4 regions of the Thalassotalea sp. HSM 43 genome follow, and region 3 is predicted to be linked to each of the others. Evidence: predicted binding sites of a transcription regulator. Region 3 holds the regulator's gene; each other region holds the start of a gene.
The links. Region 3 encodes MetJ, which represses methionine synthesis genes. Its sites were predicted from a motif close to TAGACGTCTAGACGTCTA; they were not measured.

Region 1 (8,010 bases), 1.5 Mb from region 3:
CCTTGCCATTTACCATTGGCCAAAGCCTTGTCGAGACGCTTTAATAGGTCGGTATCTTGTTTGGTTGGCTTTTGCTCAAACATAGCAACTTGGCCGGCATCACTGTCATTGTGGTTTGCTAAGGCTAGCTTTTGCGCACAGACATAACGTTGGCGACCTTTTACCAAGCAAAAGTCGAAAACAAAACCTGCGTGCTTTAAAATAAACGGCAAATCTTTATTGACCAATTGCTCTTGCAAGGCAACCGTTGCCGTAGAAATAATGACTTTCTTTTTACGCTTTTTCGCCAAGGGGATGGCACCAAGGCAATAGGCTAATGATTTACCCGTACCTGTACCGGCTTCAATGACGATATGACGGGTATTTTTATCGTACTCGCCAGCAATGGTTTTAGCGATTTCGGCTATCAGGTATGCTTGTTCTTTACGAGGGCTAAAATTGTCTAGACTTTCGCCAATTCGCTTGTAGGCAGAGCGAATTAACTCCTTGGTTTTGTCACCTAGCATAAATAATTATTTCCAACGGCGCATGTCTCGAATATACTGCTGTATATATTAACAGGTTTATTAGTAATTACACCTAAATAATGGCAAACACAATCAAAAAAGGATTTGTTCTCACCCGTCAAAGTCGTGATGTGGCGAGAATGATGCAGTTGACCTATTGGTTACAGACCGAAGATGGCCCGGTTAAGTTAACCGTCGACGGTGAAAAAGCCATTTTCTTTGTTGAAACCACAAGCGTTGAGAGCGCTAAAACCTACCTAAAACAAGCTGGTATCAACTTTCTTAGTAAACATCTATCGTTAAAGTCCTTTGCCGGTGAGACCGTTGCGGGCTTTTATTTTAGCTCCATAGCGGCGTTTTATCGTGCACGAGAAGTGCTCAATGATGCTGGCATTAAATGCTACGAAGACGACGTACGTCCTGAAGATCGTTTTATCATGGAACGATTTATTAATGGTGCGTGTGAATTCACCGGTAATTTCAGTCACGCCCATGGGTTTTTGCATGCCGCTAACGCGCAAGTGCGCAGTTGTGAGTTTACGCCAAACTTGCGAATGTTGTCGGTAGACATCGAGTGTTCCTTTGATGGCGAGCTATATTCTATTGGCGCCTATGGTGAAAGCGCGGATGGTTCGGTGATAAAAAAAGTGCTGATGATTGGCGAACCAGAACAAGACAGCGACGATTACATCGAATGGATCGATGATGAATACGAATTGCTAATGCGCTTTATCGGTTTTATTAATGACGTCGATCCGGATGTGCTTATTGGTTGGAATGTCATAAATTTTGATTTTAAGTTATTGCAAAAACGATGTGATCTAAACAATATAAAATTTGCCATAGGCCGAGATGGCAGCAATCCTCATTGGCGTAAAAATCGACAATCTCAAGAACAGCATTTTATCGATATTGCTGGGCGAGTGGTTATCGATGGTATCGATATGCTGCGCTCGGCAACCTATAGTTTTCCAAGCTTTGCCCTAGAAAACGTCGCACAAACATTATTGGGAATCGGCAAAGATATTGACGATGTTGATAATCGAGCTGCAGAAATCACTCGAAAGTTTCTCTACCAAAAACAACAACTCGCCAGTTACAACCTCGAAGATTGCCGCTTGGTGTGGCTGATTTTTGAGAAAACCCAATTGCTTGATTACGCCATTTTACGTACCCAGCTAACGGGTCTTGAACTGGATCGAATTGGCGGCAGTGTTGCCGCATTCACTAATTTGTACTTGCCTAGGTTACATCGAGCAGGGTATGTCGCGCCAAACATGGGGGATGGCCGCAGTGATTTGGTATCCCCAGGCGGTTTCGTCATGGACTCGACGCCGGGTCTGTACCAAAACGTCTTGGTACTTGATTTTAAAAGCCTATACCCAAGCATTATCCGCACCTTTAACATTGACCCTATGGGCATGGTTGAAGGTATTAGCGATCACCTGAAAGGTCTGGATGAGCAGGTTATTCCCGGCTTTGATGGTGCGTGGTTTTCACGAGAGAAACATTTTTTACCTGACATTATTACCTCGTTATGGAAAGAGCGTGATAAGGCAAAAGCGCAAAACAACGCGCCACTATCTCAGGCCATTAAGATCATCATGAATAGCTTTTATGGTGTCTTGGGCTCCAATGGTTGTCGCTTTTTCGATCCTCGTTTATCAGGGGCGATTACTAAGCGTTCCCATGAGCTATTAAATTTAACCAAAGACTGGATCGAAGAACTGGATTATCGGGTTATATATGGTGATACCGATTCGATTTTTGTCAGTATTGGTGACGATAAAGACGACCAACAAAGTCAGCAAATTGGCAAAGAGATGATGCATTTAATCAATGACAAAATGCAACACCATCTGCGTCAAGCGTTCCACATTGAATCATCGCTAGAAATTGAATTTGAAACCCATTTTCACACCTTCCTAATGCCAACGGTACGAGGTCAGGATATTGGTACTAAAAAACGCTATGCTGGCCTTGTGGGTAGAGATGAACAAGAAAAGCTTATTTTTAAAGGCTTAGAGAGCGTACGCACCGATTGGACCCAATTGGCAAAAGACTTTCAGCGGACTTTGTATCTTAAGGTTTTTAAGGGCGAGCCTGTTGAAGAGTACATTCGAGATATTGTCGAACGAACCTTAGCAGGGGAGTTTGATGACAAATTAGTGTATCGAAAGCGCATTAGACGACAGTTAGAGCAATACCAAAAAAATGTCCCTCCACATGTTAGAGCGGCAAGAGACGCGGATCAACAAAACCAACAACAAGGCAAACCGTTGCGCTATCAACAACGTACCTGGATTGAATATGTCTATACCAAAGAAGGGCCACAGGCATTGGAATACTTACGCAGTAAAATAGACTATCCGTTGTACATTGAACGTCAATTGGGCGCGGTTGCCGATGGCATTCTACCGTTTATTGGTAAACACTTTAGCAATATCATCGACGATCAAATGCAGTTGTTTTAAAAATATCTGCCATTTATGACTGACATGGTATACCATGTTTAGATGGCTAGATTGCTAAAACCTATAGCGTTGGTACTAACACGTACAGTGTAAGTCGAGCATACAAGCCATTATAAACGTTCGATAAATAACGTTTTTGCTTAGCAAGTACCGTTAACAGCTTGGCTGATTATGCAAATCAGTAAAACAAGCAAAGTCAGTAGTGCAACGAATAAACACAAGTAACAAGCATATGAAAAAAGATACTAAAATCGTTAATGCCGGTCGCAAGTCAAAATGGACCCAAGGTATGGTAAACCCGCCGGTATACCGTGCCTCTACAATCGTATTTGATTCCGTTAAAGAGATGAAACATGCGGCACTAAACCGAGCCAAACAAGTGCCGTTTTATGGCCGTCGTGGCACGCCAACAACCTTCGCCTTTGCTGATGCAATGACGGAGTTAGAAGGTGGCGCAGGTTGTTATGTCTACCCTTGTGGCACCGCGGCGATTACCAGTGCGATTTTATCTTTTGTTAAAAGTGGCGATCATATTTTAATGGTCGATACCGCTTATGAACCGACCCGTGATTTTTGTAGCAAAACGCTGGCTCGTATTGGCGTTGAGGTTACTTATTATGATCCGATGATTGGCCGTGATATTGGCGATTTAATTCAAGACAATACCAGTATTGTATTTTTAGAATCGCCGGGTTCACTAACCATGGAAGTACAAGACGTACCGGGTATATGTCAGGTAGCGCATCAAAAGAACGAAGACATTGTGGTCATGCTTGATAATACTTGGGCCTCACCAATACACTTCCAGCCGTTTGAATACGGCGTTGATGTGTCTGTACAAGCTGCAACCAAATATGTGGTCGGTCATTCGGACTGTATGTTGGGAACAGCCACGGCTAATGAAAAATGTTGGCCTGTGCTGCGAGAAAACTCGTATTTATTGGGCCAATGTGCATCACCGGATGACATATATTTAGCCATGCGCGGTATTCGTACATTGGGTGTGCGATTAAATCAGCATCAACAGGCGTCATTAAAAGTAGCATCATGGTTGCAGACTCGCCCAGAAGTTGAAACCGTGTTGCACCCAGCCTTAGATTCATGCCCAGGGCATGAGCATTTTAAACGTGACTTTGTTGGTGGTAATGGATTGTTTTCCTTTGTCTTGAAACAGTCTAATCCACAGGCGTTAAATGCGATGTTAGACGGCATGCATCATTTTAAAATGGGGTTTTCGTGGGGCGGCTATGAAAGCTTGATTTTAGCTAATTCGAATATTAAATCGATGCGCACAGCGACCAATTGGCCGTACAGTACACCATTAGTTCGTTTGCATATTGGTTTAGAAGATGTCGAAGACTTAATTGCTGATTTAGACGCCGGATTTAGTCGATTAAACGCACAACTTTAATGTTGTCTGGCAATATCACCTTGAAAATTTGGCATTCATCGGATTTTCTCCTACATTCAACGCTAAACAGGGAACCGATTCTTTAAGCCACTATCTAATGCATGATTTGCGTTAATTCACGTTATTCCCTTTGATAAGGTCCTGACAACGCAAAGCTTTTGATTTTTAAAGCAGGATCTTTTATAAAGCCATAGTCAGTTCTAGATTACAGGAGTTCTATGAAAACTGAACAAAACTTTATCGGCAGCTTTTTCAAGCTAGAATCCGCCGGTGGTATTATTTTGATGATGGCGGCCGTGTTGGCAATGATTTGCGCCAATACGTCGTTATCTGTGTATTATGATTTAATCCTCGACACCCCGGTCGAAGTCAGAGTAGGGCCACTTGAAGTGGCTAAACCATTATTGCTGTGGATCAACGATGGCTTAATGGCGATATTCTTTTTCTTGGTCGGTCTTGAGCTAAAACGAGAGCTCATAGAAGGCGAATTAAAAGAACGTAAAAATATTATATTACCTGGTGTTGGCGCAATAGGTGGTATGTTAGTTCCTGCGCTGGTTTATGTGTATTTTAATTACCAAGATCCAGTCAATATCAAAGGTTGGGCGATCCCAGCAGCAACGGATATTGCCTTTGCTTTAGGTGTATTAACATTACTCGGCTCGCGTGTTCCGGCTACAGTTAAGATTTTCCTTACTTCATTAGCCATTTTTGATGACATCGGCGCGATTATTATTATCGCTTGTTTCTATACCGATGATATCTCGTTTACCTCATTAGTGATCGTCGCGGTTTGCGTACCAATATTATGGCTTTTGAACCATCGCAAAGTGGAGGCACGCAGTTTGTATTTGATGATCGGTGTTGTGATGTGGGTTGCGATGTTGAAGTCCGGTGTACATGCGACGTTAGCGGGTGTGTTAGTGGCGTTATTTATCCCATTAAAATCTCAAACTGACCCTGACTTTTCTCCTCTGAAATCGTTAGAACATGATTTGCATTCCGTCGTGGCATTCTTTGTGTTGCCTGTATTTGCGTTTGCTAATGCCGGTTTAAACTTATCAGGGGTATCGGCGGAAGATGTGTTGCACCCGGTACCTATGGGTATTGCTATGGGATTATTAATCGGTAAGCAGGTCGGGGTCTTTGGCATGTGTTATCTTGCGGTCAAGATGAAATTAACCGAATTACCAAAAGGCATGAATTTCAAAACGTTATACGGTACAGCGGCATTGTGTGGTATTGGTTTCACCATGAGTTTGTTTATCGGTTCTTTGACGTTCGAAGCCACCGATATGGACAAACTGTTTGATGAGCGATTAGGTATTGTTGTTGGCTCGTTGCTATCTGGCATCATTGGCTATCTTATTTTATCGTATTCGTTAAAGAAGCCTGATGCTGATGCAGATGTTAATGCCGTAACTGGGGCAAAAAGCTAAGCTGTTTTACACCACATTAAAAATAAAAAGGCGGGATTATCCCAAGCTATTGACCTTTCGTGTGCATATTTTTGATGCATCAAGGAAAAGGTGAATATTAACATAAAGGGCTATGAATAGTTTATTCATAGCCCTTTATTTGTATGGCTGCTTAGTGCCAAAATTAGCCCTTGGGTCAAGACTCAAATATTAAAGGATTTTTGATTAAAGCAGACGTTGGGGTCTATCTATTTAACTATCCAATGATTTAATAATACCGCAGGCTTCTATAATACTTCCAGAAGCACAAGAGCTTGCCATATTTTGCAGATCTTTTTTGAGAGCCTTTAACTCTCGCATTCGTTGGTTTACTAATTCTAGTTGTTGATCAATCAACGCATTTACACTTGCGCAACTCTCTTCAGGTCTATTTTTTAATTCAATTAGGCGCTTAATATCTGACAGTGCTATGTCTAAGCTACGACAGTGTTTTACGAACTCTAGTTCTTTTAAGGAATTGTTATCATATACCCTGAAATTCCCTTCAGAGCGCCCAGGAGAAGAGAGTAAGCCTTCTTTTTCGTAGTACCTAATTGTTTGTACTGAACATCCCGATGTTTTCGATAACTCGCCTATTTTCATAAAAGCACTCCACAAACTTGACCCTATAGTTACTATAGGGTTTATAGTTATGTCATACAAGTTATTTGGAGTTTAAAAATGAGTGGATGTGGCTGTGAAGTAGAGTTAAAAGATAACCAACAAAAAACGGTTCTCTATTGGTTATTGGCGATCAATGCAATAATGTTTGTATTTGAAATTGGTTTTGGTTGGATATCCGAGTCAACGGCATTGATCGCTGACTCGTTAGATATGTTAGCGGATGCTATTGTGTACGCGATAGCCCTTTACGCAGTTGGAAAATCAATTAAACACAAAGCAAACGCAGCCTTAGTAAGTGGTTATTGTCAACTCGCATTAGGTGTTCTAATTCTCCTAGATATCGGTAGAAGACTCTACGGTGAGAGTGAGCCACACTCTTGGTTTATGATTAGCATAGGAATGGTTGCTTTAGTCGCTAACGTTATATGTCTTATTCTTATTCGCAAGCACAACAATGACGACGTGCACATGCGAGCAAGCTGGATTTTCTCTGCAAATGACGTAATTGCGAACCTCGGCGTTATCATCGCAGGTGTATTAGTTATGACGCTTGAGCAACGATGGCCTGATATCGTTATTGGTAGCATAATTTCTGTTTTAATTCTTCGTGGCGCTTACCTAATATTGACTGATGCGAAACAGGAATTAAGAACAATTCAAAAACCTGACGAAATACTTAGCGAAGATAAGCAATCAACTTCCTGTTGTTCTAAATAAGGAGGTTAGTTTGAGTGAACAATATTTACAAAGTACAGCCATAGTCAATTTTGAACATAAGGCCATTCAAGCTCTCGTTTCAAAGCGTCAGTGGCTAAAGCTCGATGAGTACAATAAAATTGGTGCCGCTTATCAGTTTGTCAAAGATGAAATTTTGTTTGGCTATAATGAAAGCGATGATATCCCCGCTAGTGATGTGTTGAAAGACGGTTACGGCCAATGCAACACTAAAGGTAACTTGCTAATGGCATTATTACGAGGTTTAGGTATCAAATGTCGTTTCCATGGCTTTACAATTGAGCAGCAATTACAAAAAGGCGCGATTCCAACTTATGTATTTTGGCTAGCACCTAAATACATCATTCATAGTTGGGTCGAAGTTTATTTCGAAGGACGTTGGATAAACTTAGAGGGCTTTATATTGGATGAGCAATACTTGACCGCAATACAGCAGAAATTTAACCAAGAAAAAGAAGGTTTCTGTGGTTTTGGAGTAGCAACAAAGTGCTTTTCATCACCAGGTACAAGTTGGCGTGGAGAGGATACGTACATTCAAAAGGAAGGCATCCATGACGACTTCGGGCTTTATGATTCCCCAGATAAATTCTATCTTGAAAAAGGCACAAATTTATCGGGAGTGAAACGATGGCTCTATCAACGTATTATTCGACACTTAATCAACAGGAATGTTGCCATGTTAAGAAATAAAAGAGTAACGGAAGCATAACATGCACAACCACAATCACAGTCACAGTCATGAGCATGCAAAAGACGACCGAATTGGTTGGGCTTTTTTCCTGAATGTTTCATTTACAATCATT
Region 2 (8,010 bases), 480 kb from region 3:
GGTGCGCCCTGTAAATAGTCGACTTCTAAACCTGAGTCGTCAGCGATTGCCGGCAGGCCAGTTATTTTCGCCGCATGACGTGCTTTAATGATGGCGTTTTCAACAAACGTGGTGCCGGTTTCAGCAACATCAGCGACGTTAAAATCACTTTGTGGTAATACCTCGATATGTTGTTTGGCTAATAACTCGGCCAACTCTTTTACTTTACCTTTATTACCGGTAGCTAAAACGATTTTTTGCATAGGGATTTATCAATAATCTTTTGGGTTAATTAAATGAAAAAGTGCGACTAAGCGCACTTTTGATACCTAGTTATAGAATTCAAACTCTACTGTTCTACATAAAACTTTTGAGTGAATTTTAAGGTGTGTTGCTGACCATTGTCATTAATTAAAATGTCGAACTTATAGGTTTCGTCATTGGGGTAATCAACGATAGCAATATAATAAATTGCATCACCTTCTTTAATTTGCTGAAATTCAAGGTTCATTGACTGGCCAACTAAGTTGATTGCTTTACCGGAAATACCAACCGCTTTTGCCGGCTTACCGTCGGCACTGCCATCGAGCACAGAAATATTGACAAAACCTTTGTAACGGCTGCGTTCAATACCATAACTCTTGGCGATTTCAGGCTGTAAAATTGACGTTGATAAGCCAATATAGTGTACTTCTAAATCACCAAGCTTCTTCATTTGTTCGGCGTGGACAGCAACGCTCATTAAACAAAAACACAGAACTGTTGCAACAACTTGGGTTATTCGTTTAAGCATAATTGCCTCTCTATTTTGTACATTGATGTACAAGTGATACTAAGTATAGACGTTTGTTGTCGGTAACGATGATTGCTTGCGCGTTAGAACATGCGTAACACAGACCAATAAGGCACTGTGGTATTTAAAAACGCATTAAGCATGCTCAGCGCCAAAAACGCAATGACGACAGACAAATCAATACCACCTAGATCAGGCAATATACGTCGAATAGGACGTAAAAATGGTTCGGTCAGTTGGTGAAACACTAAACGAATTGGCGTTGGATTTTGTACGACCCAGCTCATCAGCGCCATGATCAACATCACCATAAACAGCAAGTAGCCGCTTTCTTTGATCAGGTACAATAAGCCAAGATACAACAATAAGCCGAATTCAATAATGCCGCCTTGTAAGCTAGACATGGTATACAGTTTTAACGTACCGACTATATAGGCGACGAGAATGGTGGCCACATCAACACCGGCAAAGCCTGGAATAAAGCGCCTAAAAGGCACCACCACCGGGTTACTTACCTTGACCACAAATTGACTTAACGGGTTATAAAAATCAGCGCGAACCGCTTGCAACCAAACTCGTAAAATTAACACCATAAAAAAAGCGTCAAATAAAAAGTTCAGTAAAATCAGCAATGCTTCCATTATTACTCCATGCGCAAATGCATTGTTTTTTAGTTTTTGTTAAAAGCTATTGTTAAAAAGCTTATTTTTAATCTTATACCATGGCGGCAAAATTAGTTGTTACTTTCTGTCATTTCTTCAGCACGTTTTTTACAGTTAATCATCGCCTTAGCGACTAAATCTGTTAAACCACCGTCAAAAAATGTGTTTAGCGCTGCTTGCGTGGTGCCGCCTTTGGAGGTGACATTTTCGCGCAAGGTGGCGATAGATTCAGGGTTTTCGATGACCATTTGAGCCGCACCTAATGCGGTTTGTTGTACCATCTCACGTGCAGTTTGTTGATCAAAACCAAACGCCATCGCTTGTTTTTGCATGGCTTCCATAAAGGCAAAAAAGTAAGCTGGACCTGATCCCGATACCGTGATCAGATTATCAATCTCTGCTTCATTGGCAAGCCATAATGTCTTACCTACCGCGACAAACATGGCATCGATAAACGCTTTGGTCTCATCACTTACGCTGTCGTCAGCGAATAAGCCTGCCATACCGACACCAAGTTGCGACGGTGTGTTTGGCATGCAACGCACAAGACCTGCTTGCTCACCAAGTACACTGCGCATTTGCGCCATAGACACTCCAGCGGCAACAGAAACAAAACATTTGTCGCTGATATCCATCGCATCGGCCAGTTGTTGGCATACGGTTTTGATCAAATGCGGCTTCACGCCAAGAATGATGATATCTGCTTGCTTGGCCGCCTCAATATTGTCGGCACTTTGATTGACACCATAGTCATTTGCCAAGGCAACACGCTTTTCTGGACTTGGGTTGGTGACGGTGATTAATGCCGCATCAAACCCCGCTTTAACCATACCAATTAATATGCAGCGGTTCATGTTACCAGCACCAATAAAAGCTACTTTTTTCATTATTTAATCTCTACTTCCAAATATCGCGGTACCGACTCGCACCATAGTTGAACCACATTCTACAGCAATATCCATATCACCGCTCATGCCCATAGATAATGTATCGACACTGCTATATGTTTGTTGTAATTGCGCAAATAACTCAGCCATTTTTAAAAAGCTTTGTTTGGTTTGCTCAACATCGCCTTTTGCCGGGATGCACATTAAGCCGCGTAATACCAAATTAGGGCAACCATCGACAAAAGCGGCAAGGGCGTTTAATTGTTCGACACTTGTACCCGATTTGCTGTCCTCAGCACTAATATTCACTTGTAAACAAACTTGCAGCGGGGTAATGTTAATATCACGTTGTTCGTTAAGGCGTTTTGCCGTTTTTTCTCGGTCAATAGAGTGCACCCAATCGGCATGCTCTGCTATCAAACGAGTTTTATTACTCTGAATAGGACCGATAAAATGCCAGATGATATCCAAATCGGATAATTCATCGGCTTTACTCGCAAGCTCCTGAACGTAGTTTTCGCCGAAATGGCGTTGCCCCGCAGAATAAGCCGCGGCGATGTTTTCAGCAGGTTTGGTTTTACTTACTGCCAATAAATTTACAGAATTAACCTGGCGGTTAGACTGGCAGCATGACTGCTCAATAGATGTCAAAACCTTGCGCAGATTATCAGCGATTAGACTCATAGTTTTTATTCTGGATAACAATAATTAATTAGGAATATTATGGATATTACCGAACTTTTAGCGTTTAGTGTTGAACACAACGCATCAGATTTACACCTTTCCACTGGTATGCCACCCGCTATTCGTGTTGATGGCGATGTACGTAAGATTAACATTCCACCGCTAGAAGACAAAGATGTAAATGCTCTAGTGTATGACATCATGACCGATCGTCAGCGCAAAGAATACGAAGAAAATCTTGAAGTGGATTTCTCCTTTGAAGTGCCAAACCTAGCTCGTTTCAGGGTAAATGCGTTCAATCAGAACCGAGGCCCTGCTGCTGTATTTCGTACCATCCCAAGTAAAATTTTATCATTGGATGAGTTGGGTTGCCCAGATATTTTCCGCCAAATCTCTGAAAACCCTCGTGGTTTAGTATTGGTCACCGGTCCAACGGGTTCGGGTAAATCAACAACCTTGGCAGCGATGGTAGATTACATCAACGAATCTAAGCGCGATCACATTCTAACCATCGAAGATCCAATCGAATTCGTGCACGACAACAAGCAATGTCTGATTAACCAACGTGAAGTGCACCGTGATACGTTAAGCTTTAGCAACGCGTTGCGTAGTGCGCTACGTGAAGATCCCGATGTTATTCTGGTTGGTGAGATGCGTGACCTTGAAACCATTCGTCTTGCGATGACCGCGGCAGAAACCGGTCACTTAGTATTTGGTACCTTGCATACCACCTCGGCACCAAAAACCATTGACCGTATTGTTGATGTATTCCCTGGTGAAGAAAAAGACATGGTTCGCTCTATGTTGTCTGAATCATTGCGTGCGGTAATTTCGCAAACACTGATTAAGAAAGTAGGTGGTGGCCGAGTTGCTGCACACGAAATCATGGTCGGTATCCCGGCGATTCGTAACCTGATTCGTGAAGATAAGATTGCGCAAATGTACTCGGCAATTCAAACCGGTATGTCACATGGTATGCAAACCATGGATCAATGTTTACAAGGCTTATTAAGTCGTGGCCTGATCACCCGTGAAGACGCTATGGCAAAAGCAGCTGATAAGAATCAGTTTAAAGTTTACTAAGGTTGAGAGATGTATTTACACGAACTGTTAAGCAATATGGTCAGCCAAGATGCATCGGATTTATTTATAACCGTTAATCTAGCTGCCAGTGCCAAAATCAATGGCGAGCTAGTCGCCATTGATGAAAAGGTTCTCAGTTATGATGAGGCACTTGATCTTGTCTTAAGCTCGATGAATGACAAGAACAAAGCTGAATATGAAGCCACCAAAGAATGTAACTACGCTATCGCCGTAGATGGTATTGGCCGTTTTCGTATTTCAGCGTTTTGGCAACGCGAAATGCCCGGCATGGTTGTTCGTCGCATCGTTACCGATATACCGGATGTCGACAAGCTAGGCTTGCCACAGGTATTGAAAGACTTGGTGATGTCAAAACGTGGCTTGGTATTGTTTGTCGGTGGTACCGGTACGGGTAAGTCAACGTCAATGGCGTCGTTAATTGGTTATCGTAACCGTAATGCGCGTGGTCACATATTAACCATCGAAGATCCGGTGGAATTTGTTCATGAGCATGCCCGTTCAATGATCACTCAACGCGAAGTCGGCATGGATACTGAATCCTTTGATGCTGCTTTGAAGAGCTCATTGCGACAAGCGCCAGATGTTATTCTGATTGGTGAGATTCGCTCGCAAGAAATCATGGAGCATGCACTAAGCTTTGCTGAAACCGGCCATTTATGTATTGCTACACTGCATGCTAACAACGCCAACCAAGCAATTGACCGAATTATGCACTTGGTACCCGCTGAGCAACATCAAAAATTACAGTTTGATTTAGCCTTGAACTTACGCGGCATTGTCGCCCAACAGTTGGTACCGACCCGTGACGGTCATGGTCGCCGCGCTGCTATCGAAATTCTATTGAACTCACCTTATATCGCTGAGTTAATCAAAAAAGGCGATGTCGGTCAGATCAAAGAGGTAATGACGAAGTCTCGTGAATTGGGCATGCAAACCTTCGATCAGGCGCTGTTTGATTTGTATGAATCCGGTGATATCAGTTACACCGATGCATTGCATCACGCCGATTCACCAAACGATCTACGCTTAATGATCAAACTTCGCAGTAACGATCAAACCGGTATTGGTGGCTTAAAAGGCGCAACACTGGACGGCGTTGAATAAACACTGATCCATACTGGTCTTAACATAGTAATTAAAAGAGCACCTTAGGGTGCTCTTTTGCTTCTTTCAAGGGGTCAGAACACTTGAAAAAGAGATCAAGTGTTCTGACCCCTTGAAATGAAAAACAATCAGAGAAAATTTTTTCCAGAAAAAAGTTTAGACGTCTAGACGTAAAAGTGTAGATTTATGAAAGAAAGCAAGGTAAAATTCTCTCAATTCCGAATTCCTTGTCTATTATTTAGGCATTTGTCAGCAGGCAAACGTAACGACGTTATCCCTGCTGAATGTATAGTTTTTAAAAAGAGGCGTCATGGCTAAACATTATTTTACTTCTGAGTCTGTATCTGAAGGTCACCCTGATAAAATTGCTGATCAGATTTCTGATGCAGTACTTGATGCGATAATCGCCCAGGATAAGCACGCTCGCGTTGCTTGTGAGACCATGGTTAAGACAGGTGTGGCAATCATTTCTGGCGAAGTCACCACAGAAGCGTGGGTTGATTTGGAGTCTATCACCCGTAAAGTGATTACCGATATCGGTTATACCTCATCAGATGTTGGTTTTGACGGTGAAACCTGTGGCATCATGAACTTGATTGGCCAGCAATCACCTGAGATTGCGCAAGGTGTCGATCGTGCTAAGCCAGAAGAACAAGGTGCAGGTGATCAGGGGTTAATGTTTGGTTATGCAACCAGCGAAACGCCATCACTTATGCCAGCTCCGCTTTATTATTCGCATCGCTTGGTAGAACGTCAGGCTGAAATGCGCAAATCTGGTGTGCTACCTTGGTTGCGCCCAGATGCAAAATCGCAAGTAACGTTTGTTTATGAAGATAACAAGCCAGTGGCCATTGATGCGGTTGTATTATCAACCCAACATAACCCTGATATCAGCCAAGAAGATTTGTATGAAGCGGTAATGGAAAACATCATTAAGCATGTGTTACCAGCTGAGCTACTAACCGAGCAAACCAAATACTTCATCAACCCAACAGGACGTTTTGTTATTGGTGGTCCGGTAGGTGATTGTGGTTTAACCGGTCGTAAAATCATTGTTGATACATACGGCGGTATGGCTCGTCACGGTGGTGGTGCGTTCTCAGGTAAAGATCCATCTAAAGTTGATCGCAGTGCCGCCTACGCTGGTCGCTATGTTGCCAAAAACATTGTTGCATCAGGCCTTGCCGAGCGTTGTGAGATTCAAGTGTCTTACGCGATTGGTGTCGCAGAACCGACCTCTATCTCAATTGAAACCTTCGGCACCGGTAAGGTTGATGAAGATACATTGATTAAATTGGTACGAGAGAATTTTGACTTGCGTCCATACGGCATTACCAAAATGTTGGACTTACTGCATCCGATGTATCAAATGACAGCAGCGTATGGCCATTTTGGTCGCGAACCATTTGAAATGACGGTGGGTGATGACAGCTTCACCGCCTTTAGTTGGGAAAAAACCGATAAGGCAGATGCATTACGCGATGCTGCCGGCTTAAAGTAAGCCGTTAAAATATATCATTGTTTTAAATAAGCCAGATTCATATCTGGCTTATTTTTTTGTCTTTAATCTATTCATATATTTGCCGCGCCATCTCTTGTTTTTTGCATCCATCGCCCCTATCTTGTAAGGCAGATAGCAGCAATAAGTGCCAATTCAGTGAGCAACAATCGATTCTACCAACCTGGAGCATTAACAACCGGCAGCGAAGTCGCCCTTAGCGATGATGTTTTTGGCCATGTGATCAGGGTACTGCGCTTAAAAACCGACGATATTATTTATCTGTTTAATGGCGATGGTCATGACTACCAAGCGAAGCTGACCCAAGTAAGTAAAAAGCAGGCCTTTGCCAGTATAGAAAACTCGGTTGCCGTGGATAATGAGTCACCATTGCGCATTCATTTAGGTCAGGGCATTTCTCGTGGCGATCGAATGGACTTTACCTTACAGAAGTCTGTTGAACTGGGGGTCAATCAAATTACCCCATTGTTTACCGAGCGTTGTGGTGTCAAACTCAGTGGCGAACGCCTTGAGAAAAAGCGTCAACAATGGCAAAAGATTGTCATCAGTGCTTGTGAACAAAGTGGTCGTGCTCAAGTGCCAGAAGTGATGCCGGCGCAACCGTTATCGCAATGGTTGAGCGAGAACACCGATGAATTGAAACTAAATCTACACCCCAAAGCACAATACTCTATCTCGACACTACCGATGCAAGCGGATGCGGTAAGATTACTTATCGGTCCGGAAGGTGGTCTTTCAGATGATGAAATCAGTGACGCAGGACATGCCGGATTCACCGATGTTTTGCTTGGCCCTAGAGTATTAAGAACGGAAACCGCGGCTCTTACCGCGATTACCGCATTACAATGCAAGTTTGGCGATTTATAAATACAAGCCAACCCTAGTTAGGAATTATTATGACGTTAAAAATTGGCGTGGTTATGGACCCGATTGAAAACATTAATGTCGCGAAAGACTCAAGTCTGGCGATGATGTTGGAAGCACAAAGTCGCGGCCATGAGTTGTACTACATGCAAATGCAGGATTTGTATATGTTGCACGGCGAAGCTCGCGCAAGTGTTAGCAAAGTGACTGTCTTTGATGACGCCAAGCATTGGTATGATATTGAGTCGACAGATGATGTTGCTCTGGCCGATATGGACGCGATTTTAATGCGCAAAGATCCGCCATTTGATACTGAGTTTATTTACGCAACATATATGCTTGAGCGAGCAGAAGAGCAAGGCACATTAATCGTTAATAAGCCACAGAGTCTGCGTGACTGTAATGAAAAGCTGT
Region 3 (8,010 bases):
GATATTGGCACCGACCATGTTTCGCGTAGTCGGGTCGTCATCGAGTCCTTCGTACAATTTCCCCATCCAGTCAGGTACATGCACGTTGGTTAACCCTGCAAAGCGTTTTAAAGTGGCAAAATTTGATACCGGCAAAATACCCGGGACAATTTCGACATCAATACCAACCGCAACACAACGGTCACGAAAACGTAAATAGGCGTCTATATCAAAAAAGAATTGCGAGATAGCACGTGTCGCGCCAGCATCAATTTTTCGTTTCAAGTTAACCAAATCAAATTGCGCATTAGGCGATTCAGGATGAGTCTCCGGATAGGCGGCAACAGAGATCTCAAAGTCGGCAACACCTTTTAATACCTCGACTAAGTCGCTGGCATACATATTTGGTTTTTCACTGCTGTTTGGTAAATCACCACGTAACGCAACAATGTGACGAACACCGCTTTGCCAATAGTCTTTGGCAATATCGATTAACTCTTGTTTACTGGCATCAATACAAGTCAAATGTGGTGCAGCAACTAAGCTGGTGTCACGTTGAATTCGCTTAATAACGCCGTGTGTTCTATCTCGGGTACCACTGCCAGCGCCATAGGTTACTGACACAAAACTAGGATTAAGCGGTTCTAGACGTTCTACCGAATTCCATAAGGTGGTTTCCATTTGTTCTGAGTTTGGTGGGAAGAATTCAAATGACACATTTAAGTCGCGATCCAAATCACGGACAGTACGATTTAACAAATCAAGTTGGCGAGCTTTAGCATTCATTTAATATATCCCCTTAATGACAACTTCTTTTTTCTTATGTTCTAAACGCTGGCACAAATTAACTAAGTCAGAATGCAAGCCGCCAGCGGTAACATCTCGACCGGCACCAGGGCCGCGTATGATCAATGGATTCTCTTGATACCAGTCACTCACCAATAAAAAGATATTATCGCAGGCTGTCAGATTTACAAATGCGTGGTCCGCCGGCAGTATTTCCAAACCAACCTTCGCAGTAAGTTTGTTATTATCTATGGCAAATCTAGCCACATAACGCAAATGTTGTTGCTGACTTTTTGCCTCATTTAGCTTATTAGCAAAATACTCGTCCAACTCTGTAATGCGAGTGAAGAATTGTTTTTTATCAATACCTTGCAATGATGGTGGCACAAGGTTTTCAACGTCGATGTTGTCCAGTTCAAGCTCAAAACCAGCTAATCGAGCCAAAATAAGCAATTTTCTTTGTACGTCCAATCCAGATAAATCATCACGCGGATCAGGCTCGGTAAAACCTTGCTCAAGCGCATCTAAGACTAAATCTGAAAATGCCTGCTCACCACTAAAGTTGGCAAACAGCCAGGATAAAGTACCTGAAAATATCCCGGCAATTTCATGAATACTGTCGCCGCTTTGCAATAGATCATTAATGGCGTAATTCACCGGTAAGCCCGCGCCGACTGTGGTATTAACTAACCACTGACTGCCGGTATTTTCTTGCGCCGCGAGTAATTGGCTGTATTGACTCTGCTCACTTGAACCGGCGCATTTGTTGGCACTGATGACATGGATACCACGTTCAAAAAAGCTTTGGTATAACTGAGCAAAACTCTCAGACGGGGTAATATCAACAACCACTAACTCGTCATACGGATGTTGCTCTAACCAACCAAGTAATTGTTGGTTGTCATAGTCAACGCTGCTGTCAGCAAATAACGGTAGTGCTTGGCTCGGGTCTATACCATCGTTATTAATAAGCGCTTTTTTTGATGTCGCAAGGCCAACCAAATGCACGTTTTCCAAACTTGAGATACGTGTTAACTGTTTTGGCAGCATGTCTAAAAATTTGCTGCCGATATTACCTAAACCTGCAACCACTAACCCTATATTGCGGGCATTTTTCGTTATGCTGGAATGCACTTGATTGAGTAATTCGACATTGCAGCTCTCGTTTAAAAACGCCAGCAAGCTGTGACCATTGTCACTGCCGACCAAAGCATCCAATGCTTCGTGGCGCAATACTCGTTTAAAACGTGCTTTAATTTCACTGCGACTCGCCACTTGATAGCCAACCACAGCCACTAACGATACTTGTTGGTAACTGAACTCAAGTTGATGCTGTTGCAGATATTCAATCGCCAACTGCGAAAACTGCTGGTTCACCACTAAGCACGACTTATCAGGACATTGGTAAATCGGTTCAAAGCGGGCAATCACATGCCGCAAATACAGCTCGCTGACTTTATCGGTGTTAATTTTCACCAGATCATTATTGTGAGTAACCGATAACTCGCTTTTTGCGATATCACCAAAGACACCAATTTCAGTGCCATTGTCTTCGGGTAAAAAACTGCTGGCAACATTCAATTGAATTTGCTGACATTGCAAAGGCGTTAATGTTTTCGCGTGTAGCACTGGATTGCCCAGTCTCCCCAACTCCGTTGCCACTGAATTTTCAATACGATGTAGCTTACGCGCGGTTGAAATAATGCGAGGATCGGCACTGTAAATACCGTCGACATCGGTCCATAGCGTGACACTTTCTGCGCCGATAAGCTTGGCAACAATTGTGGCACTGTAATCGCTGCCATTGCGGCCCAATGTTTGCGTTCTATTTTGCGTATCTGTGGCAATGTAACCGGTGATAACCGTTAACTTTGCTGCTTGCTTAGCCGTTAATAACGCGTGTTGTGAGCTATGCTCAACCAATTGATAATCATTGTCACAGTCAAGATGTAACACTTGACGTGAGTCGACACCAATACATGGGCATAACTGTTCATTAATCAGCGCCGATAACAAACGCATTGACCAAATTTCACCATGGGCTAATAGATCGTGTCGCTGATATATATCATCAAAATGGATGTCGGCAAGCTTGGCAATATCTGTAGCGATTTGCTGGCATTCGGTTGCTGCCGCTGATGCAGATAGTAATTCACAGACCAGTTGTTGCTGCTGATTTTGCAGCTCTGTTAATAATAACTGGCGCTGTTCGCTCTGTTGACAGTTAATGATTGCAAACAGCTTATCCGTGGTTTTACCATTCGCTGACACCACGACGACGTCATCAAGCTGTGCTTCTTGCTTTAAAATTTGTATAACTCTTAATAAACATTCAGCATTGGCCAGTGAACTGCCACCAAATTTATGCACATTTACCGGTATTTGTACGGCGTTATCTATATTTAACAAAGATGAGTTTGCTTGGTTCATGACTTATCCCTAACCGGCTTTATCACTAGGTGCAGCAAATGCAGCATCAAGGGCTTGCTGTAAATCAGCAACAATATCGTCAGCATCTTCAATGCCTATAGACAGGCGAATCAGTGTTTGTGAGATACCGGCGGCTTTTTGTGCAGCTAAATCCATCCCAGCGTGTGTCATGGTCGATGGATGTGCAGCCAAAGACTCTACGCCACCAAGAGACTGGGCTAGTGTAAACAACTGTAAAGCGGCAAAGAAATTGCGAACCTGATTTTCATCGCCTTTAATGTCAAACGACAACATTGAACCAAAACCGGCTTGTTGCGCTTTAGCTATCTCATGACCAGGATGAGTCGACAGGCCAGGATAATAAACAGCCTCGACAGCCTGGTGCTCGGTAAGCAACGCAACCACCGCTTGGGTATTTTGCTGATGAGCGCGCAAACGTACAGGCAAGGTTTTGATACCGCGTAACGTCAGGTAGGCATCAAAAGCACTGCCAGTAATACCAATGCAATTTGCCCACCAAGCCAGATCATCGCCTAATTGCGGGTCTTTAGTGACAACGGCACCGCCGACAATATCTGAATGACCATTAATAAACTTAGTGGTTGAATGAATAACTATATCAGCACCGAGCTCTAATGGGCGCTGCAGTAATGGTGATAGAAACGTGTTGTCGACGGCAACTAAAGCGCCAACCTGCTTTGCCGCATCGCAAACCTTTTTAATATCCACTAAACGCAGCAATGGATTACTTGGTGTCTCAACTAAGACCAGTTTTGGCTTTTTGGCTAAGGCGTCCTCTAGCGCTTGACTGTCGGTTTGATCAACGACATCTAATTCGAATTGACCACGTTTGGCTAGATGGACAAACAATCTGTAACTGCCGCCATAACAATCATGCGGTATCAGTAATCGGTCACCCGCGCTGAGCAGTTGGCAAATTAGGTGAATCGCCGACATCCCCGTGCTGGTTATAATACCTTTGCTGCCACCTTCTAAATGTGCAATAACCTCGGCCAGCGTTTGACGCGTTGGGTTACCCGTGCGCGAATAGTCATATTGACGTTTTTCGTTAAAGCCTTTGAGGCTATAAGTACTCGATAAATGCATCGCCGGCACGACAGCTCCGTGATGCTGATCACTGTTTATTCCTGCCTGTACCGCGATGGTCGCTAATTTATCGAGTTTCATAATTTTGTTACCGTGTATATTAGTGGATGTTTAGACGTCTATAAATCTATACGGATTAATTACTCAGGTCAAGAAGTTTTAGCCATCTATACATCTTTGCTTATAGATGTTGACTCAAACAACATATCCAGTACAATTTGATCAGCTGAGTAAAAACATCCAGATATAATTAAAAAACGGTTATTAGGGAGCAAAAATGGCTGACTGGAATGGCGAGTACATTAATCCATACGCGCCACACGGCAAAAAAAGTGAGCAAGTGAAGAAGATCACCGTATCTATTCCACTGCGAGTATTAAAAGTATTGACCGACGAGCGTACCCGCCGTCAGGTAAATAATTTACGTCACGCCACCAATAGTGAGTTGTTATGTGAAGCGTTTTTACACGCGTTCACCGGGCAACCATTGCCAAGCGATAACGATTTGGCGAAAGATAACGAAAACTTGTTACCTGAAAGTGTGCGTAAAGTGCTGGAAGAAAATGGCATCACCGACTTTTCAGACTTCGAGAACGATGATTAAACATCATTGATGTCAATTCATTGAATAAAAAAAGCGCTGATATCAGCGCTTTTTTATTGTTGTGATTTAACTTACTAGCTATTGCCCATACCCATATAGTTTTTAGGTAAGTCTATGGTCGACACGCCGGTTTCAACAGCGGCATTGGCGACAGCGAAGGCAACGTTGGCCAATAGTCTTGGATCCATAGGTTTAGGAATAATGTAGTCCTTACCAAACTCAAGTTTGTTACAACCGCTCGCGTGCAACACCCCTTCTGGTACAGGCAATTTGGCAATCTCTCGAATCGCATCAACTGCAGCAACCTTCATAGCATCATTAATTTGGCGAGAACGTACATCTAAAGCACCGCGGAAAATAAATGGGAAGCACAACACGTTATTCACCTGATTTGGGTAATCAGAACGACCGGTTGCCATAATCAAATCATCACGAGTCGCATGTGCCAGCTCCGGCTTGATTTCTGGATCCGGGTTCGAGCAAGCGAAAACAACTGGTTTTGCAGCCATTAGCTGCAATTGCTCCGCTGATAATAGATTAGGACCTGATACACCAACGAACACATCCGCCCCTTCTAAGGCGTCTTCTAAGGTGCGTTTATCGGTATTATTGGCAAATAATTTTTTATATTCATTTAAGTCATCACGGCGGGTATGAACGATACCTTTGCGATCTAGCATGTAAATGTTTTCACGCTGAGCGCCGCAAGTGATCAATAATTCCATGCAGGCAATGGCCGCAGCGCCAGCACCTAAACATACAATTTGAGCTTGCTTTAGTTGTTTACCTTGCACTTCTAACGCATTAAGCATGCCTGCAGCTGTGACAATGGCGGTACCATGTTGATCATCATGAAAAATTGGCACCTTACAGCGTTCAATCAAGGCTTTCTCAATTACGAAACATTCCGGTGCTTTGATGTCTTCAAGATTTATGCCACCAAAGCTATCCGCAATATTCGCCACGGTATTAATGAAGTCTTCAATGGTATTGTGTTTAACTTCAATATCGAACGAATCAATATTAGCAAAGCGCTTAAATAACAATGCTTTGCCTTCCATAACAGGCTTAGAAGCCAATGGACCTAGATTACCTAAACCCAAAATCGCCGTACCATCACTGATGACCGCAACCGTATTACCTTTGTTTGTATAGCGATAGACATTATCTGGATTTTCTGCAATCTCTCGTACCGGCTCTGCAACACCCGGACTATAGGCAAGAGCCAAATCATCCGCCGTTTCGGCAGGGGTGGTTAATGCAACACTGATTTTGCCTGGTTTAGGCTGTTCATGATAATCGAGGGCTTGTTGACGCAGATCTGTCATTGACGAATTCCTTTAGAAAGACAAGGGTAGCTTAAGCTTAGTTAGAATAGTGAATGTTACCTGAAAACTTTCATAAGGGTTACATTTTTTAATGGCTATTTTGTTATAAGAAAGCGTTATTAGTAACAAATGATTTACGCATATATTGAACCATGCATATCTAGTTTATTGGCCTGCATAAATAACAAAATCTGTTGCCATATCGGTGTGCTGTTTATGGTTATTATGTTGCCAAAGTCAGCGTAAACCGCTACCGTTGTTGGCAGTTGCAATTCATGTTTAAGAGAACCTATATGAACAAATCTACCATCAGCATTGCCTGCCTATTGACGTTAATTACCAGCTCAACGATGGCGACAGAAAACATAGCCGAAGCGCCTTTGGTATCGATTACTAGCCAAGATGCATTTTTTGATGCGATAAAACAGCACTGTGGTAAAGCATTTGCCGGAAAAGTTACTGTCGATAACAGCGACAGTGATGCATTTGCCAATAAACCGCTGATCATGCACGTGCGCAAATGCAGCGATAGTCAGCTGCAAATTCCATTTCATGTTGGCGATGACTCATCACGTACTTGGCTTGTCACCAAAACCGGCTCAGGGTTGTCATTAAAGCATGATCATCGACACAAAGATGGCAGCAATGACGCGTTGACTATGTATGGTGGTCACAGCCAAGATGCAGGTTGGCCGCAAGTGCAGTCTTTCCCTGCGGACCAATACTCAAAAGAAATGTTTGTTGCCCAAGGGATCCCACAATCGAACGACAATATTTGGCAAATGTTTATCTACCCAGAAAGCTTTTCGTATCGTTTGATTCGTCATGGCCGTGAGTTTCGCGTCGATTTTGACTTAAACAAGCCGGTAACACCACCTAGTGCACCTTGGGGTTACAGTGATAAGTAAACACAACTAAGGTTTGCCGTGTCGTTAATGTTTCGCTCAATGAGTTGCTGTTTTCTATACTTAATGGCAAATGTGTCAATCGAGCGTAAATGTCGATGCCTAACGAAATGGAGCGGCGACAACAGATCATAGATACTGCATTGCAATTAGCGAGCAAACGTTCATGGCACGCTGTTGCAATGCATGATATCAGTAACGAGATAAAGCTGCCGCTGGTGCAGATAAAACCTTTGTTCCGCAGTAAAGACGCTATTGCCGAAGCCATTTTCGATCGTGCCGACGATGCAATGCTGGCGCTAAATGACAACCCCACCTTTCAACAGCAAAACTCACAGCAGCGATTATTAACCGCCATTATCACCTGGTTTGAAGCCTTACCTAACAACAAGGCGGTGTTAAAAGCGATCATGGCCTACAAATTTGAACCTGGGCACATCCATTTACAAGCACACGGCGTCACTAGAGTAAGCCGCACGGTGCAATGGTTTATCGATATTGCCAACATTCGCCAACAAGGGCTTAAACGAATATGTATTGAAATTAGCGTTACCGCGAGTTACTTGCTCAGTTTTGCCCATTTTATCCATGACAAAAGCCCTGGACACGAGCGCACGAGGCATCGCTTAGCAAAGATGTTGGCCAGAATTGTTGATGCCGACACTCGACAGATATAGCTGATTCGTTGATGGATGCATTCACCCATGCAATCGTTGGCGCTGGTGTTGGCCAATGGTTTAAGCACAAACAAGATGATAATCGACTTGCCTCATGGCAATGCAGCGCAATCGGTGCGGTAGCAGCGTTATTGCCAGATCTGGATTATCTATCATTTTGGCTTCATCCTTTAGAATTCCTCGCCTATTGGCAT
Region 4 (8,010 bases), 530 kb from region 3:
AGTCGATAACCTGGTAATTATTGCATTGCAACACCACACCGACGATGTTTTTACCAATATCGTGCACATCGCCTTTAACGGTGGCTAACAGCACTTTACCATTGGTTGAGGCTTCGGTTTTTTCGGCTTCAATATACGGTTGCAAGTGGGCAACAGCTTGTTTCATAACACGAGCGGATTTTACCACCTGCGGTAGGAACATTTGCCCTTCACCAAATAAATCGCCTACTACGTTCATGCCATCCATCAATGGCCCTTCGATAACGTCCAATGGTCTGCTCGCTTCAACACGAGCTTGTTCGGTATCTTCGACGATAAACTCATTAATGCCTTTGACTAAGGCATGCTGCAAACGTTCTTTAACGGGCAATTCACGCCATGCTAAATCAACCACATTGGTTTTGCTGCCAGCTTGACCGCGAAACTCCTCGGCGACATCAAGCAAGCGCTCGGTTGCGCCGTCATCACTGTTTTGAACAACGTCTTCAACCGCCTTTAATAGGTTTTCAGGAATGTCTTGATATATGGCTAATTGGCCAGCGTTAACAATCCCCATGTCCATACCATTTTTAATGGCATGATATAAAAACGACGCATGAATCGCCTCTCGCACCGGGTTATTACCACGAAACGAGAAAGACACATTAGATACACCACCAGACACCATGGCATAAGGCAAGGTGTCTTTGATAACTTTGGTTGCTTCAATGAAATCGACAGCGTAGTTATTATGCTCTTCGATACCTGTGGCAATGGCGAAAATATTGGGATCGAAAATAATATCTTCCGGCGGAAAGTTCAGTTCATTAACCAAAATATTGTAGGCTCGAGTACAAATTTCCACTTTGCGTTGTTTCGTATCCGCCTGACCAACTTCATCAAAGGCCATGATAATAACCGCCGCACCGTAACGACGAATAAGCTCCGCTTGGTGGCGGAATATTTGCTCGCCTTCTTTTAATGAAATGGAATTAACGATGCCTTTACCTTGAATACACTGCAACCCGGCTTCAATGATTTCCCATTTAGACGAGTCCAACATGATAGGCACTTTAGCAATATCAGGCTCACCGGCAATTAAGTTCAAAAACTTAACCATGGCGCCCTGACTATCGAGCATGCCTTCATCCATATTGATATCGATGATTTGAGCGCCATTCTCAACTTGTTGTAAAGCAACCGAAATCGCTTCGTCGTACTTTTCTTCGGTAATCAGGCGTCTAAAAATCGCCGAGCCGGTGACGTTGGTGCGCTCACCTACGTTTACGAACAAACTGTCTTGATCAATGGTTAATGCTTCTAAACCTGATAATCGACACGCCGTTTTACGAGGCGAAATAGGTCGTGGTTTGATGTTTGCTACGGTATCCGCGATGCCTTTAATGTGCTCAGGCGTGGTACCACAACAGCCACCTACAATATTTAAAAAGCCAGACTCGGCCCATTCTTTGATGTGCGCGTTCATGTCCTCAACGGTGAAGTCATATTCACCGAAAGCATTAGGCAAACCGGCATTTGGATGGGCACTGACCGCGTAATCAGAGATATTACTTAACTCTTCAACATATTGACGCAGCTCAACGGGACCGAGCGCACAGTTAAGACCAAACGATATCGGATTGGCATGACGCATAGAATTGTAAAATGCTTCGGTCGTTTGTCCCGACAGGGTGCGACCCGATGCATCGGTGATGGTTCCTGATATCATTATTGGTAGTCGCTGACCACGTTTGGCAAACACTTCTTCAATGGCAAAAATGGCCGCCTTGGCATTCAGGGTATCAAAGATGGTTTCTATCATAATGATATCGGCGCCACCCTCAATCAATGCTTCGGTCGACTCTACATACGCCTCGGCCAACTCATTGAATGAGACGTTACGAAATGCCGGATTGTTGACATCAGGAGAAATTGAACAGGTACGGTTAGTAGGCCCTAACACACCGGCAACAAAGCGAGGTTTATGAGGCTGCTGCGCTGTCACTTCATCCGCTACACGTCTTGCTATCTGTGCTGATACCAAGTTGATCTCACGACTTAACGACTCCATGTCGTAATCCGCCATAGCGATGGTGGTTGAGTTAAAGCTATTGGTCTCAATAATATCGGCACCGGCCAATAAATACTGGCGATGAATATCAGCAATAACTTCAGGTTGGCTAAGTACCAATAAATCGTTATTACCTTTTACGTCACAGTGCCAATCGGCAAAACGCTCACCGCGATAATCACTTTCTTCAAACTTATGCTGTTGGATCATCGTGCCCATGGCACCGTCCAAAACTAAGATACGCTGTGCTAATTGTTGCTCTAATAAAATGCTGGTTGCTGATTTCACTGTTACTTCCGAAAAGCAGGTAAAAGGCTACGCCTTGAGTTAATTATTAAGTTCGTATGGGGTAATTTGGTATACATAGTAGTTTAGCCAGTTACTAAACAATAAACAGCCATGGCTGCGCCAACTATTGCTTGGCTTTTGCTCGAAATCATTATTGATAAAATAGTTAACTGGAACAAAGGCATCGATACCCGCGCTGATGTCTCGTTGATATTCATCCTTTAAGGTACTTGCATCATACTCCGGGTGGCCAGTAACAAATACATGTTTTTTATCATCACTGGCGGATAAATAGACACCGGCTTGGTGCGATTCGGCAAGCACATTCAAGCCATCAATAGAATGATAATCTGCTATTGGCACTTCACCATATCGAGAATGTGGTACTTTAAATTCTTCATCAAAGCCGCGTGTTAGCGGCTCTAAATCGTCAAGCGTTTGATGCAAATAGACCCCGGATAACTTCTGCTCTCTCAACTCACGTTGCAAGCCATAATGGTAATACAACGCCGCATGAGCCGCCCAGCATGAATACATAGTCGACGTCACATTGGCATCCGCCCACGCGAATACCTCTTCGATTTTGGGCCAATACGTCACTTGTTGATAATCGAGCTGGCCAAGTGGTGCCCCTGTGACAATTAAACCATCATATTTTTTGTGTTTAATGTCTTCAAACAATACGTAAAACGCATCCATGTGTGCCTTAGGCGTATTCTTCGACTCGTTTAAATGCAACCGCACTAAATCAACATTGATCTGTAGTGGTGTATTAGAAAGCATGCGCAATATTTGCACTTCGGTTTCTATCTTATTTGGCATCAAATTGAGAATAGCAACCTGCATCGGGCGAATATCTTGGTTTATCGCTCGGTTCTCCGACATCACAAAAATGTTTTCATTGGCCAGTACCGCTAACGCTGGCAACTGATCCGGTATCTTTATTGGCATCGACTATTTCCCATATTGCATTGTGCTTAATACTACTTAACCATCTGGAAATGTCAACATCTAAACGTTTAGACGTCTATAAAAATAATTACACCGTCAATTTGTAAAGAAATGTTAAATGTGTGTAAAATCGAAACACTTTCTTGAAGATTTCAAGAATACAATCACATTCCAAAATAATAAAAAGGGAAGTTATGAAGAAGTTTATTACCCTATTCTTGTTTATGTTCATAGGAGCACAGGCATCGGCAGCCGATCTAGAAGAGCTTGCTAAGTATGCCAAAAAGCCTATGTACACCTCCGCAAAAATATCTCCAGATGGAAAACACTTGGCCGTTAGAACCTATCATGAAGGCGAATATGTATTGGCATTTATGGAAACAGAATCCAAAAAGCTGGTATTTACCTTAATCATGGGTGGTAAAGAAAGTGTCGGTAATTACCACTGGGTGAATAACGAGCGCGTCGTCGTCTCGCTATTGACTGAGACCGGTGCGTTAGGCGTAGAGGCTCTGACAGGTCGTTTATTTGCCATAAACTACGATGGTAGTAGACGTGAACCTATCTTCTCAAATAATCATAACGGTGACGTTGGTTCAACATCAAAGCGTAAAACCTTCAGTGGTTACGGTACGGTCGTTGATACTCTAGATGGCGACGACGATAACATCTTAATCATGGTTCGCCCTTGGTTAAGAGCAAGACATCAAGAACAACGTGCACCAGAGTTAGTTCGTCTTAACGTTTATACCGGTGCGCAAAAACGCATTATGAAATCACCAGGTCGTGGTAATAGATTCTGGCTTGATCACGATAAAGAAGTTCGTTTTGCCAAAGGCACGGTCGGTTATGACGATACGTTGCTTTATTACCGCGAACCTGGCGGTGAATGGGGCGATTTCCCATTTGATATCGATGTGGATTTTGCCAAAGACAAAGTCGACGTCTACGGTTTTAGCGCAGACAATAACAAGCTTTACTACACCCTCTTTGATGATGGCGACAACGGTACCTTGTACTCGTATAACTTTAAAAAGAAAAAATCTAGTAAGGTTTTTAAAAGTGAGACCGCCGTTATAAGCCGTATGCTTTATGACAGAGACCGCGTACCTTACGGCATTAAAATTGATGAAGATTATTCAAATTACCTAATGTTTACTAAAAAAGTACCATTAGCCAATGTTCATCAAATTCTTTATAAGTCTTTCAAAGGTGACTCTGTTGATATCACGAGTACCACACAAGACGGTTCAACCGTCGTTGTATTAACACACGGCGATAGAAACCCTGGTACCTTCTATTTATACGATACGGTTGAAAACAAAGCGAAGTTCTTGTTCAAGAGCTATGAGTGGTTGGAGACAAAAGAACTATCGGCAATGGAACCGTTTAGGTTTAAAGCAAGAGATGGTGTTGAATTACTAGGCTATATTAGCTTGCCGAATAATATTGACGGTAAAAACTTACCATTGGTGGTTATGCCACACGGTGGCCCAAGAGCACGAGACTATTGGGGTTATGATTCTCACGTACAAACCCTAACCTCTAACGGTTTTGCCGTATTACAAGTTAACTTTAGAGGGTCAGACGGTTTCGGCGAAAACTTCATGCACATGGGTGATAAAAAATGGGGTACCGAAATTCAATATGACATCATCGATGCGACAAAGTGGGCTGTAAATAGCGGTATCGCAGATGCCAACAAACTGTGTATCTACGGTTGGAGTTTTGGCGCTTACTCGGCGCTACAAAGCTCTATAGTGGAACCGGACTTGTATAAGTGTTCTATTGCAGCAGCTGGTATCTTTGAACTAGAAGCGGCTTATGATCGAGGTGACATTCCTGACTCAGCCTATGGTGCAGATTATCTAAATGAAGCGATCAGTGATGATGAGAAAACATTACGTAGCCAATCGCCATATTACAATTTAGACAAACTGAAAACACCAGTGCTATTAATTCATGGTTCTGAAGATGATCGCACACCAATCGAGCATGCTGAAGATTTAGCCAGTCGATTAGAAGATATGGATCGTAAAGTGGAAACCTTGTTTGTGGATGATGAATACCATGGTTTTAGAATCGAATCTAACCGTGTTAAAGCAAACAAAAAAGTCATCGACTTTCTTAATCAACACATTGGTGGTTAATGGTTACACCACTAAATAAGACATAAAAAAACCGCTCTTAAGAGCGGTTTTTTTTATCTGTAAGATTAAGCGTTAATGTTATTCAACTTCAACCGCTTCTTCTTCACTGTCCTTAACTGTCGTTAACAACATAGCGCGTAACTTAGCATCAAGATCTTTTGCCATTGCGGTGTTTTCTTTCAAGAATTTACATGCATTAGCTTTACCTTGACCAATACGTTCACCGTTACAGCTATACCAAGCACCGGCTTTTTCAACCAGCTTATGTTGTACACCTAGGTCAATCAACTCACCAATGTTGTTGATACCTTCACCGTACATGATTTGGAACTCAGCTTGTTTGAATGGTGGTGCAATTTTGTTTTTAACAACCTTAACACGCGTTTCGTTACCGGTAATTTGGTCACCCTCTTTTACCGCACCGATACGACGAATATCTAAACGTACTGACGCGTAGAATTTTAGTGCGTTACCACCGGTCGTCGTTTCTGGGTTACCGAACATTACACCAATCTTCATACGGATTTGGTTAATGAAAATCATCATGGTGTTTGATTGTTTCAAGTTACCGGTAAGTTTACGCATAGCTTGTGACAGCATACGAGCTTGTAAACCCATGTGACTATCACCCATATCACCTTCGATTTCAGCTTTTGGCGTTAACGCCGCTACCGAGTCAACCACGATAAGGTCAACCGCGCCTGAACGAGTCAGCATGTCACAAATCTCTAGCGCTTGTTCACCCGTATCTGGTTGTGAAACAAGTAAGTCATCGATATTAACGCCAAGCTTTTCAGCGTAAATAGGGTCTAGTGCGTGCTCAGCATCAACAAACGCACAGACTTTGCCGTTGCGTTGTGCTTCAGCAATAACTTCTAGCGTTAATGTGGTTTTACCACTTGATTCTGGACCGTAGATTTCAATGATACGACCCATAGGTAAACCGCCAGCACCTAATGCAACGTCTAACGATAATGAACCAGTCGATACTGTTTCAACGTCCATGCTGCGGTTCTCACCTAATTTCATGATTGAACCTTTACCGAATTGACGTTCGATTTGGCCTAATGCTGCGGCTAACGCCTTTTCTTTATTCGCATCCATTGTTGTCTCCAGTAATTTTTATAATTTATCCAGTAGTTGAGAAATAGTATACTGTATAATCGTACAGTATCAACACCTTTTTCTTTAAATCGTTCAAAATACAACCTAAGACGTTGATATATAACAATATAAAATACGCATCAAGTTTATCAAAAAGTGCTAAAAGACGATTTAATACAGTGTTTACAACAGTGGAATTCAGTATTTATACAGTAGTTTTACTTGGCAAAGTTTACGCGTTGTAGAGCAAAACAACTTTGCGCTTTACTGCAGATTATTTTAACATCTTTAGATTACCAATTTCACTAGATATTTCTCGGCCCCGTAGCGCGATTCCTAAGCCTTTGCCGGCATTAACAATTTAGGGCCAAGCCAATAAAAATAAGTTAATAAATGACAGACGATCTCTTAAAAAATACCAATCCGACGCCGATGATGCGGCAGTATTTGACCATAAAATCTGAATTTAAACACATTCTGCTATTTTATCGTATGGGTGACTTCTACGAGTTATTTTATGATGACGCTAAAAGAGCCGCAGACTTACTTGATATCTCACTGACCGCACGTGGTAAATCCGGCGGCAATGCCATCCCCATGGCCGGTGTCCCTTATCATGCGGTAGAAGGTTATTTAGCGAAATTAGTGCAATTGGGCGAGTCCGTTGCTATCTGTGAGCAAATAGGCGATCCAGCAACTAGCAAAGGTCCGGTCGAACGCAAAGTGGTGCGCATCATCACCCCAGGCACTATCTCAGATGAGGCCTTGCTTGAAGACAAGCATGATAATCTATTGGTCTCGGTATTTGAGCACCAAGATAGCTATGGTGTTGCTTATTTAGATATGAGCTCAGGTCGCTTTGTTATCTGTGAACCCAATACAGAAGAACAATTACAGGCGGAATTGCAGCGATTGAATCCTGCCGAGTTGCTGTATCCAGAATCATTTAGTCAACAAGCACTTATTGAACAAATCAAAGGCAGTCGACGTCGACCAGAGTGGGAATACGATTTAGCAACGGCTAAAAAAGTGCTAAATGAGCAGTTTTCAACAACGGCATTATCAGGCTATGGCGTTGACGATTATCCGCTTGGCTTGTGCGCTGCAGGCTGTTTATTGCAGTACGTTAAAGATACTCAACGTTCGGCGCTGCCACATATTCGCAGTATCAAAGCTGAAGCCTATTCACAAGGCGTTATTCTTGACGCAGCAACTCGTAAAAACCTTGAATTAACCGTCAACCTATCGGGTACGGTCGATAACACTTTGGCATCGGTACTTGATAAAAGCGCCTCGGCTATGGGCTCTCGTTTACTAAAACGCTGGCTACATTTTCCGTTACGCGATATCGATACCTTAGCGCAACGTCAAGACGCCATTAGTAGCATCCTAGATATCGATGTCCAAGAAGACTTGTTTGATGTCATTAAAGGTATGGGCGATATTGAACGTATTGTCTCACGCATC

Region 1: the regulator MetJ is predicted to act here: its motif matches at 3,020-3,037, upstream of E2K93_RS16740 (cystathionine beta-lyase).
Region 2: the regulator MetJ is predicted to act here: its motif matches at 5,371-5,388, upstream of metK (methionine adenosyltransferase).
Region 4: the regulator MetJ is predicted to act here: its motif matches at 3,351-3,368, upstream of metA (homoserine O-acetyltransferase MetA).

The regions. Positions count from the first base shown of each region.
Region 1 is NZ_CP038493.1:3,818,907-3,826,916, forward strand. It holds gene dinG (ATP-dependent DNA helicase DinG) at 1-506, opposite strand, end outside; gene E2K93_RS16735 (DNA polymerase II) at 587-2,980, shown strand; gene E2K93_RS16740 (cystathionine beta-lyase) at 3,213-4,391, shown strand; gene nhaA (Na+/H+ antiporter NhaA) at 4,610-5,830, shown strand; gene cadR (Cd(II)/Pb(II)-responsive transcriptional regulator) at 6,062-6,451, opposite strand; gene E2K93_RS16755 (cation transporter) at 6,530-7,189, shown strand; gene E2K93_RS16760 (transglutaminase-like domain-containing protein) at 7,200-7,916, shown strand; gene E2K93_RS16765 (cation diffusion facilitator family transporter) at 7,918-8,010, shown strand, end outside.
Region 2 is NZ_CP038493.1:2,767,193-2,775,202, forward strand. It holds gene E2K93_RS11950 (XTP/dITP diphosphatase) at 1-242, opposite strand, end outside; gene E2K93_RS11955 (DUF4426 domain-containing protein) at 329-772, opposite strand; gene E2K93_RS11960 (YggT family protein) at 856-1,413, opposite strand; gene proC (pyrroline-5-carboxylate reductase) at 1,506-2,321, opposite strand; gene E2K93_RS11970 (YggS family pyridoxal phosphate-dependent enzyme) at 2,325-3,005, opposite strand; gene E2K93_RS11975 (type IV pilus twitching motility protein PilT) at 3,045-4,088, shown strand; gene E2K93_RS11980 (PilT/PilU family type 4a pilus ATPase) at 4,098-5,213, shown strand; gene metK (methionine adenosyltransferase) at 5,524-6,714, shown strand; gene rsmE (16S rRNA (uracil(1498)-N(3))-methyltransferase) at 6,871-7,599, shown strand; gene gshB (glutathione synthase) at 7,629-8,010, shown strand, end outside.
Region 3 is NZ_CP038493.1:2,284,844-2,292,853, reverse strand. It holds gene metF (methylenetetrahydrofolate reductase) at 1-765, opposite strand, end outside; gene metL (bifunctional aspartate kinase/homoserine dehydrogenase II) at 766-3,195, opposite strand; gene metB (cystathionine gamma-synthase) at 3,205-4,383, opposite strand; gene metJ (met regulon transcriptional regulator MetJ) at 4,580-4,906, shown strand; gene E2K93_RS09800 (malic enzyme-like NAD(P)-binding protein) at 4,981-6,234, opposite strand; gene E2K93_RS09795 (hypothetical protein) at 6,585-7,142, shown strand; gene E2K93_RS09790 (TetR/AcrR family transcriptional regulator) at 7,232-7,816, shown strand; gene E2K93_RS09785 (metal-dependent hydrolase) at 7,828-8,010, shown strand, end outside.
Region 4 is NZ_CP038493.1:2,811,833-2,819,842, reverse strand. It holds gene metH (methionine synthase) at 1-2,338, opposite strand, end outside; gene metA (homoserine O-acetyltransferase MetA) at 2,378-3,289, opposite strand; gene E2K93_RS12185 (alpha/beta hydrolase family protein) at 3,484-5,439, shown strand; gene recA (recombinase RecA) at 5,518-6,543, opposite strand; gene mutS (DNA mismatch repair protein MutS) at 6,937-8,010, shown strand, end outside.